4 regions of the Lysinibacillus sp. FSL R7-0073 genome follow, and region 3 is predicted to be linked to each of the others. Evidence: riboswitches for the same ligand, from Rfam matches in the RefSeq annotation. Region 3 holds a riboswitch; each other region holds the start of a gene.
The links. A riboswitch is a leader RNA that binds a small molecule or an ion and turns the genes downstream of it on or off. The one in region 3 is predicted to bind thiamine pyrophosphate.
Positions count from the first base shown of each region.

Region 1: it holds a riboswitch for thiamine pyrophosphate, as region 3 does, so the genes downstream of both, thiT (energy-coupled thiamine transporter ThiT) here and thiM (hydroxyethylthiazole kinase) in region 3, are expected to answer to the same signal.
Region 2: it holds a riboswitch for thiamine pyrophosphate, as region 3 does, so the genes downstream of both, thiC (phosphomethylpyrimidine synthase ThiC) here and thiM (hydroxyethylthiazole kinase) in region 3, are expected to answer to the same signal.
Region 4: it holds a riboswitch for thiamine pyrophosphate, as region 3 does, so the genes downstream of both, thiW (energy coupling factor transporter S component ThiW) here and thiM (hydroxyethylthiazole kinase) in region 3, are expected to answer to the same signal.

Region 1 covers NZ_JBBPAS010000001.1:4,083,751-4,087,028, forward strand. The annotation lists gene map (type I methionyl aminopeptidase) at 1-457, opposite strand, end outside; gene thiT (energy-coupled thiamine transporter ThiT) at 620-1,180, opposite strand; TPP riboswitch at 1,315-1,422, opposite strand; gene MKY88_RS20610 (DUF4870 domain-containing protein) at 1,549-1,872, shown strand; gene MKY88_RS20615 (hypothetical protein) at 1,925-2,050, shown strand; gene MKY88_RS20620 (SMC family ATPase) at 2,091-3,278, opposite strand, start outside.
Region 2 covers NZ_JBBPAS010000001.1:232,130-235,407, forward strand. The annotation lists gene MKY88_RS01110 (methyl-accepting chemotaxis protein) at 1-1, shown strand, start outside; gene MKY88_RS01115 (AEC family transporter) at 307-1,236, shown strand; TPP riboswitch at 1,309-1,423, shown strand; gene thiC (phosphomethylpyrimidine synthase ThiC) at 1,565-3,278, shown strand, end outside.
Region 3 covers NZ_JBBPAS010000001.1:3,584,658-3,587,935, forward strand. The annotation lists gene mbcS (acyl-CoA synthetase MbcS) at 152-1,735, opposite strand; TPP riboswitch at 1,923-2,021, shown strand; gene thiM (hydroxyethylthiazole kinase) at 2,108-2,875, shown strand; gene thiD (bifunctional hydroxymethylpyrimidine kinase/phosphomethylpyrimidine kinase) at 2,863-3,278, shown strand, end outside.
Region 4 covers NZ_JBBPAS010000001.1:916,614-919,891, forward strand. The annotation lists gene MKY88_RS04295 (VWA domain-containing protein) at 1-1,177, shown strand, start outside; gene thiW (energy coupling factor transporter S component ThiW) at 1,267-1,773, opposite strand; TPP riboswitch at 1,867-1,974, opposite strand; gene MKY88_RS04305 (MFS transporter) at 2,034-3,230, opposite strand.

The DNA of each region.
Region 1 (3,278 bases), 500 kb from region 3:
CTTCTCGCTCTACAGCTTTACCGATTTGATTTAATTTAGAGCCAGCCTTTACCTTTGTCATAGCACGATCAAAAGCATCTTTGGCAACACGGCATAGTTTTTCTTTGTCTTCATAGCCATCACCAACTACAAATGAAATACCCGTGTCGGCAAAGTAACCATCTAAAGAGCCTGAAACATCGATATTGACGATATCTCCCTCCTGAATAACACGTTTACCTGGGATACCATGCGCTACTTCCTCGTTGACACTAATACAAGTATATCCTGGGAAGTCATATTCTCCTTTTGGTCCTGAAATGGCACCTGCCTCAGCAAACATTCGGCCAGCAATTTCATCTAGTTCAAGTGTTGTGACACCTGGTTTTGTAGCAGCCTTCATCGCTTCACGAATCTCTGCACAAATACGTCCAATTTTTTTAAAAGCTTCAATTTCTTCTTGCGTTTTTACAATCATGTATAACGTCCCTTTCATCTAATATCTACTCTTTAATATAACATAACTTTTTACGCGTATAACGCTAAACGCTTTAAATATTGTATGCCTGCCTCCTTGGCAAAGTGCTATTCTATTGTGACTACATAAAAAAACCCCTTCACCAATATGAAGGGGATGGCATTATGCTTTACGTTGCATTAGTTGTGGAGCCGCTGTGAATAATAACGCTCCCACAATGGCTGTTAATATTGTTGCTGGCAGCATATAGGTACCATTATAAATAATCGAGTAGATCCACGCATTTTGATCGCCGGCATACTCTGCAAAAAATACCGCTCCAGCAGTAGTATGCGCTGCATATCGCAAGAAGCCTGCAAACACCGTACCTACAATAATATAAAGCGCCATTTTTGTTTTGTTTAGTTGACTTGCTGCTTCAAGTAAAGGTCTGCGTACAATGGCTGCTAACCCTACAACTGTGAAAGCAACGCCGTAATCTAATAAACCTTGAAGCCAGTGTACAATATAAGCTCCAAACATGGTTTGCATAACACCTACAAGTAAGCCTGTTGTTAGGCCAGCTACTAAGCCCCAACGAAATGCAATTAACATAATTGGTACCATGACAAGACTAACAGAGCCACCTTGTGCCCATACTTTAAAGGAGACCTGATCGAGCACAAGGCCAATCGCAGAAAATATTGCAATCTCCACTAGCATTAATAGTCTTTTTTTGTCCATACATATTCTCTCCTTTGTTCCGATGTAGGATACAAGAGCAGGAATAGAAATGCGCTGATTTGATTCTCTCTGACATCTTTTTATTCTTAAGAATGAAAAAACGATGTCAGGACAGAGCCTCACATCGTACAAGTGTCGGTTTCTATCCACATCCCTACGCAAGTGTTAGCTTACAGGTTCAAAGAGTCAAGGCATTACGTGCCCAGTCTCAGCTGACATCATCAGCTCCCCTTGTGGTCGTTACATCTGAATTTAATTTGAACACTTTCATTGTACGCAAAGCACGGAATGATTACAACCTCTTCCATACTTAATTTTTGAAACTTTACTGTTTTCCATGCGTAAATATTAAAAAAGGAGGTACAACTATGGAGAACCAAAAAATTTTATCTGCCTTTAGTTATCTCAGTATTTTCTTTGCTCCTTTCATCGTACCATTAATTGTTTACTTCGTTACGAAAGATGCTGACATCAAAAGACATTCTATTCGAGCACTAGTGTCTCATCTAATTCCTTTTGTATTTGGTATCTTATTTTTCATTGTCTTTGTCTTTTCTACATTTAGTTTAGACCCCACTTCAAGTAATAGTACAGTAATGATCATTTGGTTCATTTCGTTCGCCATTTACGGAATTGTCTCGCTCGGAATCGTAATATGGAATATTATTCAAGCTGTTCGAGTTATCCGCTAATGTTTCATTTTTAAAATAAACAGGTAGAAGTAATTAAAAAGGAGCTGTGTTTTTGATGAAAGTATCAAAAGTAGTGAAAACCGCTGTTAAATTAGCGCCTATTGTTATACCGATCGTAAAAAAAGTGATGGCAGCAAAAAAAGGGACAACTTCTACAGTCAATTCTCGAAAAAAATAAAAGGAAGGCGTATTTCCTTAAGCCGGAAATACACCTTCCTTTATTTTATTTCAAAATATGTTTGACTATATCCATTCAATGTTTTTTCGACATGTAAAACGGCTGGCATCGCTGATTTTAATTCAGGCACATGAGAGATGACACCAATCATTCGTCCAGAATCTTGTAAATCTATTAATGTGTCTATTGCTTTATTTAATGATTCTTCATCGAGCGAGCCAAAACCCTCATCAATAAACATTGTTTCAATATAAATATTACCTTGGAAGCTTTGAATAACATCAGCCATTCCCAGGGCAAGGCTTAATGATGCATTGAACTTTTCACCACCGGATAATGTTTTGACATCTCGTAATTGATCTGTGTAAGCGTCATATACATCAAGCCCAAGTCCACTTTGCTTGGCATGCTTTTCAAGCCTGTCCGAACGTCTAAGCTCAAATTGGCCATTAGATAAATGATAAAGACGAATATTGGCTGCCTCTGTAATTTGATCTAAATAATTAATTTGAATATATCGTTCAAAGGAAAGCTTTTTCGAATTTTGCCCATTTAATAAGCCATACAGCTCCTTCACGCGCCCTGCCTCACTCTCAAGTAAACGAAGCTCTCTCTCTGTTTCTTCTACTTTGTTGATAAAGCTTTGACATGATTTCGCAAATCCATCTATTTGTTGAAGTTGTTTAAAAGCATCCTCATAGGCGATTCGGAGACTTTCTAAGGTTGCCTCCATCAGGGCTAAATCTTGCTCCTCTTTCCCTTGAAGATGTTTTTCTCCTTCTGAAATTTGAATTTGTAACGTATGAACATGTAACGTGTAGTCACTGCATGCCTTCCTAAGTTCTTCTAATTGAGCGGCACTTCTTTTCGCAGTTGCATAGTCTTCATAGTTCACAAAGCCTGCTTCCTGCATGCTTATTGAAAACTGCTCACGCTTGTCATTCATTTTGAGCTTTAATTCTTCAAAATTCTGTTTGGCGATTTCCACAGCTAGTTTAGCATTACTGGCAGCTTCCTTTGCGGCATGTAAATCATGCTGGCTTTCCTGCCATAATTTTTGTAAATCCATTTTCTGTTTACTAACATCGGTAAGTGTTTGTTTTAATTGCTGTAAGGTTGGAATAGTTGTTGGCATTTGCTTATGCTGTTCTTCTACAATTGCCTGCAGTCTTGTCCAGCTCTTCATCTGCTCAGTTAAATATTCCTCAAGTTTGACTTGTTTATGTTG
Region 2 (3,278 bases), 3.4 Mb from region 3:
GAGAAAAAGGCTGCCTAAAATCTAAAGGCAGCTCATACTGTTGAAAAAAGGAATCGAGAAGTTCATGCTCGATTCCCTTTTCATTTTTTTCATCAAGAATTCATAGTCCTCAAATGAGTGAGTTTTGGTGATTCTTATATTCTGTACATTGTTCTCCTCGTTTATTGATGTGATTTTTTATCTTTTCATCATTGGAACAAGGCGCACCCCTCCAGTAGTGGAAATCAACGGTTTTAATTATGAAAGTAAGTAGCATTGACCTAGTACATTATCGACACTACAATCAAAAGGGAGGGGGACTTCAATATGGTGTATCTTGGAATGATTTTCTTTCAAATTGTCGCACCTATTTTAGTATTACTTGTACTAGGTGCTATTCTGCAAAAGAAATTTCGCTTTAACTTAAAAGCATTATCACAGCTTATTACATATTGTTTTATGCCTGCCGCTGTATTTATTAATTTATATGAGACGAGTATAAAACTGTCTGTTCTGGGGGAAGTTGGATTGTTTGTTGTGCTTTTTATTGGTAGTCAAATGTTACTCAGTCACTTTTTAGCGAAAGGGCTTGGACTCGCCAAAACTGAGGCAGCTGTTTTTAAAAATAGTGTAGTACTCATTAACTCTGGCAACTATGGTATTCCGGTAGCTCAAATGATTTTTGCCACTCAACCTATTGGTGTAGCCATCCAGGTTATACTCGTTATCTTCCAAAACATGACAACGTATACGTATGGTTTATATAATTTAATTTCCTCTACTAAATCGGGCATGACAATTTTAAAGGATTTTATAAAAATGCCTATTATACACGCTTTAATAATCGGTGTGGCCATGAATTATTTTGACATTGGCATTCCGCAGTTTATTAAAATACCTATAGACCATGTAGCAGATGGTTTTATTGCCGTTGCATTAATTACGCTAGGCGCCCAATTGTCTCAACTGGAGATTAAAACGATGTTTAATAAAACAGTATTCGTCAGCTGCTTGACGCGATTAATTATCGGTCCAGCCGTTGCTTTAGTCATTATTTATGCGCTCGGTTTAGACGGGGTTGTGGCACAATCGTTATTTATAGCGAGTGCTTTTCCCACATCCCGCAACAGTTCAAGTCTAGCATTAGAATATGATATAGAGTCGGCAACAGCTGCACAAACCGTTTTATTTTCGACCATTGTGAGTTGTATAACGGTCACGATTGTAATTTATATTGCTGATGTATTGTTTACCTAATAGAAATCAAAAATATTTAAATGATAACTTCCATCTCTTAGCAATATCTGCTAAACTAGCATCAAACTGAATAGTATTAACTAGGGGAGTCTGATGAGTCAGGCTGAGAGGGAAACGCATAGAGGTTTCTTGACCCTTTGGACCTGATCTGGCTCATACCAGCGTGGGAAAGTTAAGAAGCTATTGCATATTACGTGCAATCAATAGACCCTTTACATTCATGGCCGGATCCAATTATTTTTTTGGATTCGGCCTTTATTTATTTTGTTTGCTGGGTGAGCTAGAATCGGTCCTTGTTTAAACTACATTTAAGGGAGAGAAGTAGCTCATGTCAGCAATTAGTGCAAAGAACATTACGATTATGTCTAACTTTGAAGGAAGTAAAAAGGTTTATGTGGAAGGATCTCGTCCTGATATTTTAGTACCAATGCGTGAAATTACATTAAGTCCGACGACTGGTACCTTTGGGGATGAAGAAAATGCCCCAATTCGGGTGTATGATACGAGTGGACCATATACAGATCCGGTCTTCCACGTGGATATTACAAAGGGCTTACCTGCTTTACGAAGTGCTTGGATACAAGAGCGAGGGGATGTTGAGGAATACGGAGGGCGTACAATTAAACCTGAGGATAATGGTTTCAGTCGCGCTGATGATCCACGTATCCATGAAAATGTCTTCCCGGAATTGGTGAGAAAGCCTTTACGTGCAAAAAAGGGTAAAAATGTCACGCAGCTTCATTATGCTCGACGGGGAATTATTACACCTGAGATGGAGTTTGTAGCGATACGAGAAAATATGGACCCAGATTTCGTACGTTCAGAGATTGCAGCAGGCCGGGCTATTATGCCTGCCAATATTAATCATCCTGAGGCCGAGCCAATGATTATCGGTCGTAACTTCCATGTGAAGATTAATGCGAACATTGGGAATTCAGCTGTATCATCCTCGATTGCAGAGGAAGTGGAAAAAATGACATGGGCTACACGCTGGGGTGCTGATAATATTATGGATCTATCAACTGGCAAACATATTCATACAACGAGAGAATGGATAATTCGAAATGCTGCAGTACCAGTTGGGACAGTACCAATTTATCAGGCATTAGAAAAGGTAAATGGTGTGGCTGAGGATTTAACATGGGAGGTGTACCGTGATACGCTTATTGAACAAGCGGAGCAAGGGGTAGATTATTTCACTATTCATGCAGGTGTCCTTTTACGTTATGTCCCTCTTACGGCAAACCGTGTAACAGGCATTGTGTCTCGGGGTGGATCCATTATGGCGCAATGGTGTTTATACCATCATCAAGAGAACTTCCTCTATACTCATTTTGAGGAAATATGTGAAATTATGAAAGCTTATGATGTAGCCTTCTCATTAGGAGATGGCTTACGCCCAGGGTCAATCGCGGATGCTAACGATGAAGCACAATTTGCGGAGCTGGAAACATTAGGCGAATTAACGCAAATTGCATGGAAGCATGATGTTCAAGTAATGGTGGAGGGGCCAGGTCACGTTCCAATGCATTTGATTAAAGAGAATATGGACAAGCAATTAGAGGTTTGTAAGGAAGCCCCATTCTATACTTTAGGTCCATTGACAACAGATATTGCTCCAGGTTATGACCATATTACATCTGCTATTGGAGCAGCAATGATTGGTTGGTTTGGTACAGCTATGCTCTGCTATGTGACACCGAAGGAACATTTAGGATTACCTAATCGGGAGGATGTTCGAGTAGGGGTTATTACTTATAAGATTGCTGCACATGCTGCAGATTTAGCAAAGGGGCACCCAGGTGCACAACAACGGGATGATGCACTGTCAAAAGCGCGTTTCGAGTTCCGCTGGCGTGATCAATTTAACCTTTCTCTTGATCCAGAACGTGCAGTAGAATATCACGATGAAACATTACCAGCAGAGGGGGCAAAAACAGCACATTTTTGTTCAATGTGCGGTCCTAAATTTTGTAGCATGAGAATTTCTCAGGATATTCGTAATTATGCTAAGGAAAAGGATTTAAATACAACAGAGGCCA
Region 3 (3,278 bases):
ACTTGCTCGTTTGTTTCATTTTTTTGCAATAATATGCAAAAAGTTTTATTCTATTTATTTCCTCATAATACCTTACCTAAAAATAAAAAAAAAATCAAAGTTCATTTCTTTGCATGAACTTTGATTTTCGACATTATTTCCTAGGAAATGATTAATGTACAAGGTATTTTAATTCTTGTTGTCTTAATTCGACACGTCTAATTTTACCAGATGCAGTTTTGGGTAACTCTGTAACAAATTCAATAGCACGTGGATATTTATAAGGTGCCGTTAATGATTTCACATGATTTTGAAGGATTTGAATAAGCTCTTGATTACCATTGACACCATTATGAAGGATAATAAATGCTTTAACGATGTTCCCGCGAACCTTATCGGGGCTTGCAATGACAGCAACCTCTTTCACAGTCGGATGCTTCATCAATGCATCCTCTACTTCAAAAGGTCCAATTGTATAACCTGAGGAAATAATAACATCATCTCCGCGACCTTCAAACCAAAAGTAGCCGTCCGCATCTTTATAAGCTCGATCCCCAGTTATATACCAATCACCACGGAATTGTAAATTTGTACGTTCAGGATCATTTAAATATTTTTTAAAAAGTGCAGGTGTTTCTCGATGAACAGCAATATCACCAACTTCTCCTATAGCAACTGGCTCACCAAAATCGTCTATAATTTCAACGGTATTGCCTGGCGTAGGTTTGCCCATCGAACCAATTCTTGCCTCCATACCTACCATAGTCCCTACAAGAAGTGTATTCTCAGTTTGACCATAACCATCTCGCACTTGTAGATGGAAAGTGTCCCAGAATTTTTTAATGACTTCACTGTTCAACGGCTCACCTGCTGAAACAGATTGTCGAATTGTGCTGATATCATACTCCTGTAAATTTTCAAGCGCTGCCATAAAACGATATTCAGTCGGTGTGCAACATAAGACATTCATTTTAAATTTTTCAAGCAACGCTAAATACGTTGCTGCATCAAACTTTCCTTTATAAACAAATGCAGTGGCACCGCTCCCTAAAATCGCGAGAAACGGACTCCAAATCCATTTTTGCCATCCTGGTGCTGCTGTTGCCCATACAATATCACTTTCTTCTACACCTAGCCAATTTGGGGCTGTTGTCCGTAAATGTGCATAGCCCCAACTATGTGTATGCACTGCAGCTTTCGGATTTCCTGTTGTGCCACTTGTATAAGCTAAAAAGGCATGGTCTGTACTTTTTGTTGGTGTAGAACTTATGTAAGTTGTTGGTTGCTTTCGCATTTTGTCTAATAACGGCTGCCATGGCTCATGTGCATTTCCGATAACAAATTGCTGTATATCTTGTAAATTTCCTACTTGATTAAATTGCTCAATATAAGGCTCAAAGGCTACAACTGCTTTAGCATCAGCATGATGAATACGATACTCAATATCTTTAGTTCTTAGCATTTCAGAGCTTGGAATGATCGTTAAACCCGCTTTTAATGCAGCAATATAGACAATGTATGCTTCTACTGAGCGTGGTACCATTACTAAAATGACATCACCTTTAGTTAATCCATTTTTCGTAAAAACATGTGCCGCCTGATTTGCTCTTTCAAGTAAATGTGCATAGGTGATAAATTGTACATCAGAATGCTCATCATAAATAATCAATGCATTTTTAGTTAAATCCTTTGCATATTTTTCAAATTCATCTGTTATGTTATACCATTCTGGTGCTACTAATTCTTGTCTATTCATGGCAATTGCCCCCTTTTGTTAAGACACATTATACTCCTTTCTTAGTATTTTCAATGGTTTACACTTGATTTAAGTAAAGTCATGACAACTATCATGCTTAGCTATATGGCATCAGTCACGTTTTGTCGATAGGAAAACTCGCTATTGAATACATATAAAAAGTATGGTACATTTTGGTCAACTAAAAGCAAGATTGCAGGGGGACTCATAAAGAGTTGAGAAGGTAAAACCTGACCCTTTGAACCTGTTAGTTAATACTGACGTAGGGAGCAATGAACATCGTTTTTTCAGATGAAAGGCTCTTTTTCGTGCGTTTTTACACAAAAAGGGCCTTTTTTGCATGCTTACGTCCACCCATAAAGGAGGACAAAAATGATTTTTCAAACAGTTCGTCAACAACAACCGCTTATTCACTGTATAACTAATTATGTCGTGGCTAATTTCCAAGCAAATGGCCTATTGGCATTAGGTGCCTCTCCTGTCATGGCTGATGATAGCCATGAGGTTGAGGAAATGGTCGCCATTGCAGACGCTCTTTTAATCAATATTGGTACACTAAATGCTCGAACAAAAGAGTCGATGCTGTTAGCAGGAAAAAAAGCAAATTCCCTTGGCATTCCTGTTATATTAGATCCGGTTGGCGCAGGTGCCACAGTTTATCGCAAGGAAACCATACACCTATTACTTACAGCGATACAATTTTCAGTCATACGCTGTAACAAAGGAGAGCTTGCGGCATTAGCCAATGTGGAATGGCAACAAAAAGGTGTTGATAGTGGTGAGGGATTTATTGCCATAGAGAAAGAGGCTACATTATTGGCTCAACGCTACAACTGTATGGTCATTGTTACAGGCAAACATGATTTTATGACAGACGGTGTGCAGAGCCAATGGATTACTGGTGGAAATTCACAAATGACTGAAGTAACTGGTACAGGCTGTTTACTTAGTGCTATATGTGGAGCAGCCTACTCTGCAGGAGAAGATCCGTATAGCCAATTAGCGGAAACACTCACATACTACAAAAAAGCAGCTGAGTTAGCATCCGCATTTACAGAGGATATCGGGGATATTCAAATTGCTTTGCTTAATGCCTTACATCGTCTTTCAAAGGAGGGTGAGGCTTCATGCATATTGTAACGACAATTGCAGGCTCAGATAGTGGCGGTGGCGCTGGCATTCAGGCTGATTTAAAAACATTCCAGGAATTAGGGGTTTTTGGCACTTCAGTTATTACAGCTTTAACTGCTCAAAATACACTTGGTGTAACAGGGGTTTTCCCAATTGAAGTTGACTTTGTTGAAAAACAATTTCATGCATTAATAGAAGATTTTTCGATTTCTGCGATTAAAACAGGGATGCTTTATTCCTCGGAAATTATCCAAAGTATCGCACACATTATTGACGATTTAAAAATCCCACTGATTGTTGATCCAGTTATGATTGCAAAAGGTGGAGAAAGCTTATTACAACAAGAAGCTATCGAGGCCATGCGCATGTCTTTACTACCTCTTGCTACAATTGTGACACCAAATATACCGGA
Region 4 (3,278 bases), 2.7 Mb from region 3:
TGTTACACCAGGAGGCGGAACAGAAATCTATGGTTCACTTGCAAAAGCATATGAAAACCTAGCAGATATAAAACTGCAACGTAAGCATATTATTCTTTTAACGGATGGACAATCACAGCCAGGAAATTATGAAGATTTAATTGAACAAGGAAAAGATAACGGAATAACCTTATCGACAGTGGCTATTGGTCAAGATGCGGATGCTAACTTATTGGAAGCTCTGAGTGAGATGGGAAGCGGACGCTTCTACAATGTTATCGATGAGCAAACTATTCCTTCCATTTTATCTCGTGAAACAGCTATGATTTCTCGTACGTACATTGAGGATAATCCATTCTATCCAATACTCTATAATGCTGGGGGATGGAATACGCTATTTGCCAATGGCGTTCCACAAATGAATGCTTATATCGGAACAACTGCAAAGCAGGGTGCTACCGTCGTGGCTGAAAGCGAAAAGGAAGATCCGGTGTTAGCACAATGGCAATATGGTCTTGGCAAAACATTTGCGTTTACTTCTGATTCAACAGGAAAGTGGGCAGGCGACTGGGCAAGATGGCAGGACTGGGGCACATTTTGGCAAACGCTTATTTCACAAATGCTCCCAAGTTATAATGATGTTGCCTATGATGTAAGAGTAGAATCAGATGGATCCTTTATGATTACAGATCCTACAAATGAAGCAGCATTTTTAGATATTGTTGCGGTTAATGAAGCGGGTGAAGAGCTAGACACACAGCTTGAAACTATATCAGCTTCTCAGGTGCGAGCTGTAGTACAAGCTGAGCCGGGATTAATCTTCTTCCGTATCGCTGATGAAAAGGAAACGATTTATCAGGCAGGATTAAGTGTTCCCTATAGTGCTGAGTATGAACTTCTTCCTGCTAATGATAAATTAATAGAAGAATTAACCGAACAAACTGGTGGTGCTGTTTTAAAAGAACCACAAGAAGTGTTCCGTGACTTTATAAAGCAAGGGGCGGATCGTCAAAACATTGCGACATGGCTTCTCCTTGTAGGTATGCTCTTATTCTTTATTGATATTACAATAAGACGCTTTGGCTGGAATTTCCTAACGAAGCCGAAGAAAAAGGAGCAACTTGTAGAGAATCACTCCGTACAGGCAGAAGACACGAATGTGGCACAATTATTAAAGGGTATGAAAAAACGTCAATAATTTAATTTAGATGAAAGCAGTGCGAATTATTTCGCACTGCTTTTTGTATATACATGGAGAGAGAAATCCTCTAAGAAATACCAACGACATTATTTAATAAAGAGAGTGGGATTAAAATATTTTTCTAGCACCGTTTTACGCAAACTGCTAGCTATTACAATACCTAAGATTGCTCCAGTTGTACTTGATATTAAAAAGGCGGGCATGAAAAATAAGGCCGCTACGGATGTACCCATAAGTAACATTGCATAGGGAACTGCTACAAGCGATGCGAGAAGACCCGTGCCAATCACTTCACCCACACCAGCTAACCACATTTTACTGCTATATTTATAGGCAAGCCCCGCGCATAATGCACCAATAATACTACCAGGAATGGCTAAGAGAGAGCCTGTTCCTGTAAGGATACGAATGATAGCCGTAATAAAGGCAACTACCACTGTAGGTACGGGTCCAAGTATAATGGCTCCTACTACGTTAATAGCATGCTGCACAGGGTAGGCACGAGCAATCCCAGTTGGAATGGAGATAAACGTAGAACCTGCAACGGCAATCGCTACTAATAAAGCCATAATTGTTAATTTACGAATAGACATGATAGTGCGCTCCTTTTCGTTTTAGCCACTAGAAACATGAAAAAAGCCGCTTCCTTCAAACGACAGGAAGCGGCCTTGCTTATACACTGAAAATAGCAAGAAGCGCCACTTCCCTCCGCTAGCATGAACTAGATCAGGTTCGAAGGGTCCGTATATAACCATATACGTCTCAGCCTTTAAAAGACTCCCCTAGTGGTAAGTATTTTTCTATTTTTTAGAAGTGTAACATACTACAATCAATAGTCAATAAGCTTTGACGATTAGTGTGAATCTGGATGCATAAGCTGTGGCGCCTTTTTCAATGTCCAAATTAGGGCAAGGAAGAAGCAAGCTAATAAGATAATTGCACCAAAAATATAAGGACTGTTCATATTCCAGTCAAATAAGAAACCAGCCAAAGCGGGTCCGATCATATTTCCAAGGCTCATATAGGCATTATTCAAGCCGGCTGCAAACCCTTGCTCTGTTCCAGCAAGTTTGGAGATGAGTGTATTAACAGCTGGACGAATTAACGTTGTTGCCGTAGAGAAGATGGTTGCTACAACTAATATTAGTGCAAAACCTGAAACAAATAATATTAAGAAAATAGCAACGGAAGCAATAAATAAATTGACCAAAACTACTTTCATTTCACCAAAGCGTTTAAAGAGTGGCGTTATGATAAACATCTGTACAATTACCCCAAATGCTCCACCAACCACTAGAATGGTGGCAATATCGCCAGGTGAGTAATTAAATTTTTCTGTCACAAATAGTGATAAGGTTGTTTGGAAGTTAGCAATCCCAAATGAGAATACCATCATAATAATTAACATAACAAAATAAGGCATATGTACAGAGCGAGCCATCTGTTTCACCAGATTATCTTGCTTTTGTCTATTTTGCGCAGTTATTGGCTTTGTAGATGGTAATAAAAAGTACGATAAAATAGACGCTAAAATGGCGGCAGCTCCCGCCATGAAAAATGGAAAATGTAAGCTAACCTTTGCGAGGAAACCACCAATTCCAGGGCCAATCATAAAGCCGAATGACATCGCAGCTCCTAACATACTCATTCCTTTTCCGCGTTCTTTATAAGTTGTCACGTCTGCTACAAAAGCCATAATAGGAGGTGCAACAAATGCAGAGCCAAGGCCACCTAAAAAGCGTGCCAAAAAGAGCATCCAAACATCTGTAGAAAGGCCAAAACCGATTTGTGCAAGTCCTGTTAGTATAAGACCGAAAATAATTAAATTTTTCCGCCCATACAGGTCAGAAAGATTCCCAGCAATTGGAGAAAATACGAATTGTGCCAAGGCGAACGTTGCAATAAGCATGCCTAGAACTTGTCCTGCTGCTCCAAATATTCTTAAATATTCCGGCATTACAGGAATAATAATTCCAATACTCCCCATTGCGATAAACATGTTAAACATTAAAATATACAAAGCCGCCTTATTGGACTTCTGCTGGGTCATCGAAAAACCCCCTTTATGTAATCAAATATAGTACAGTCTATCATAAAG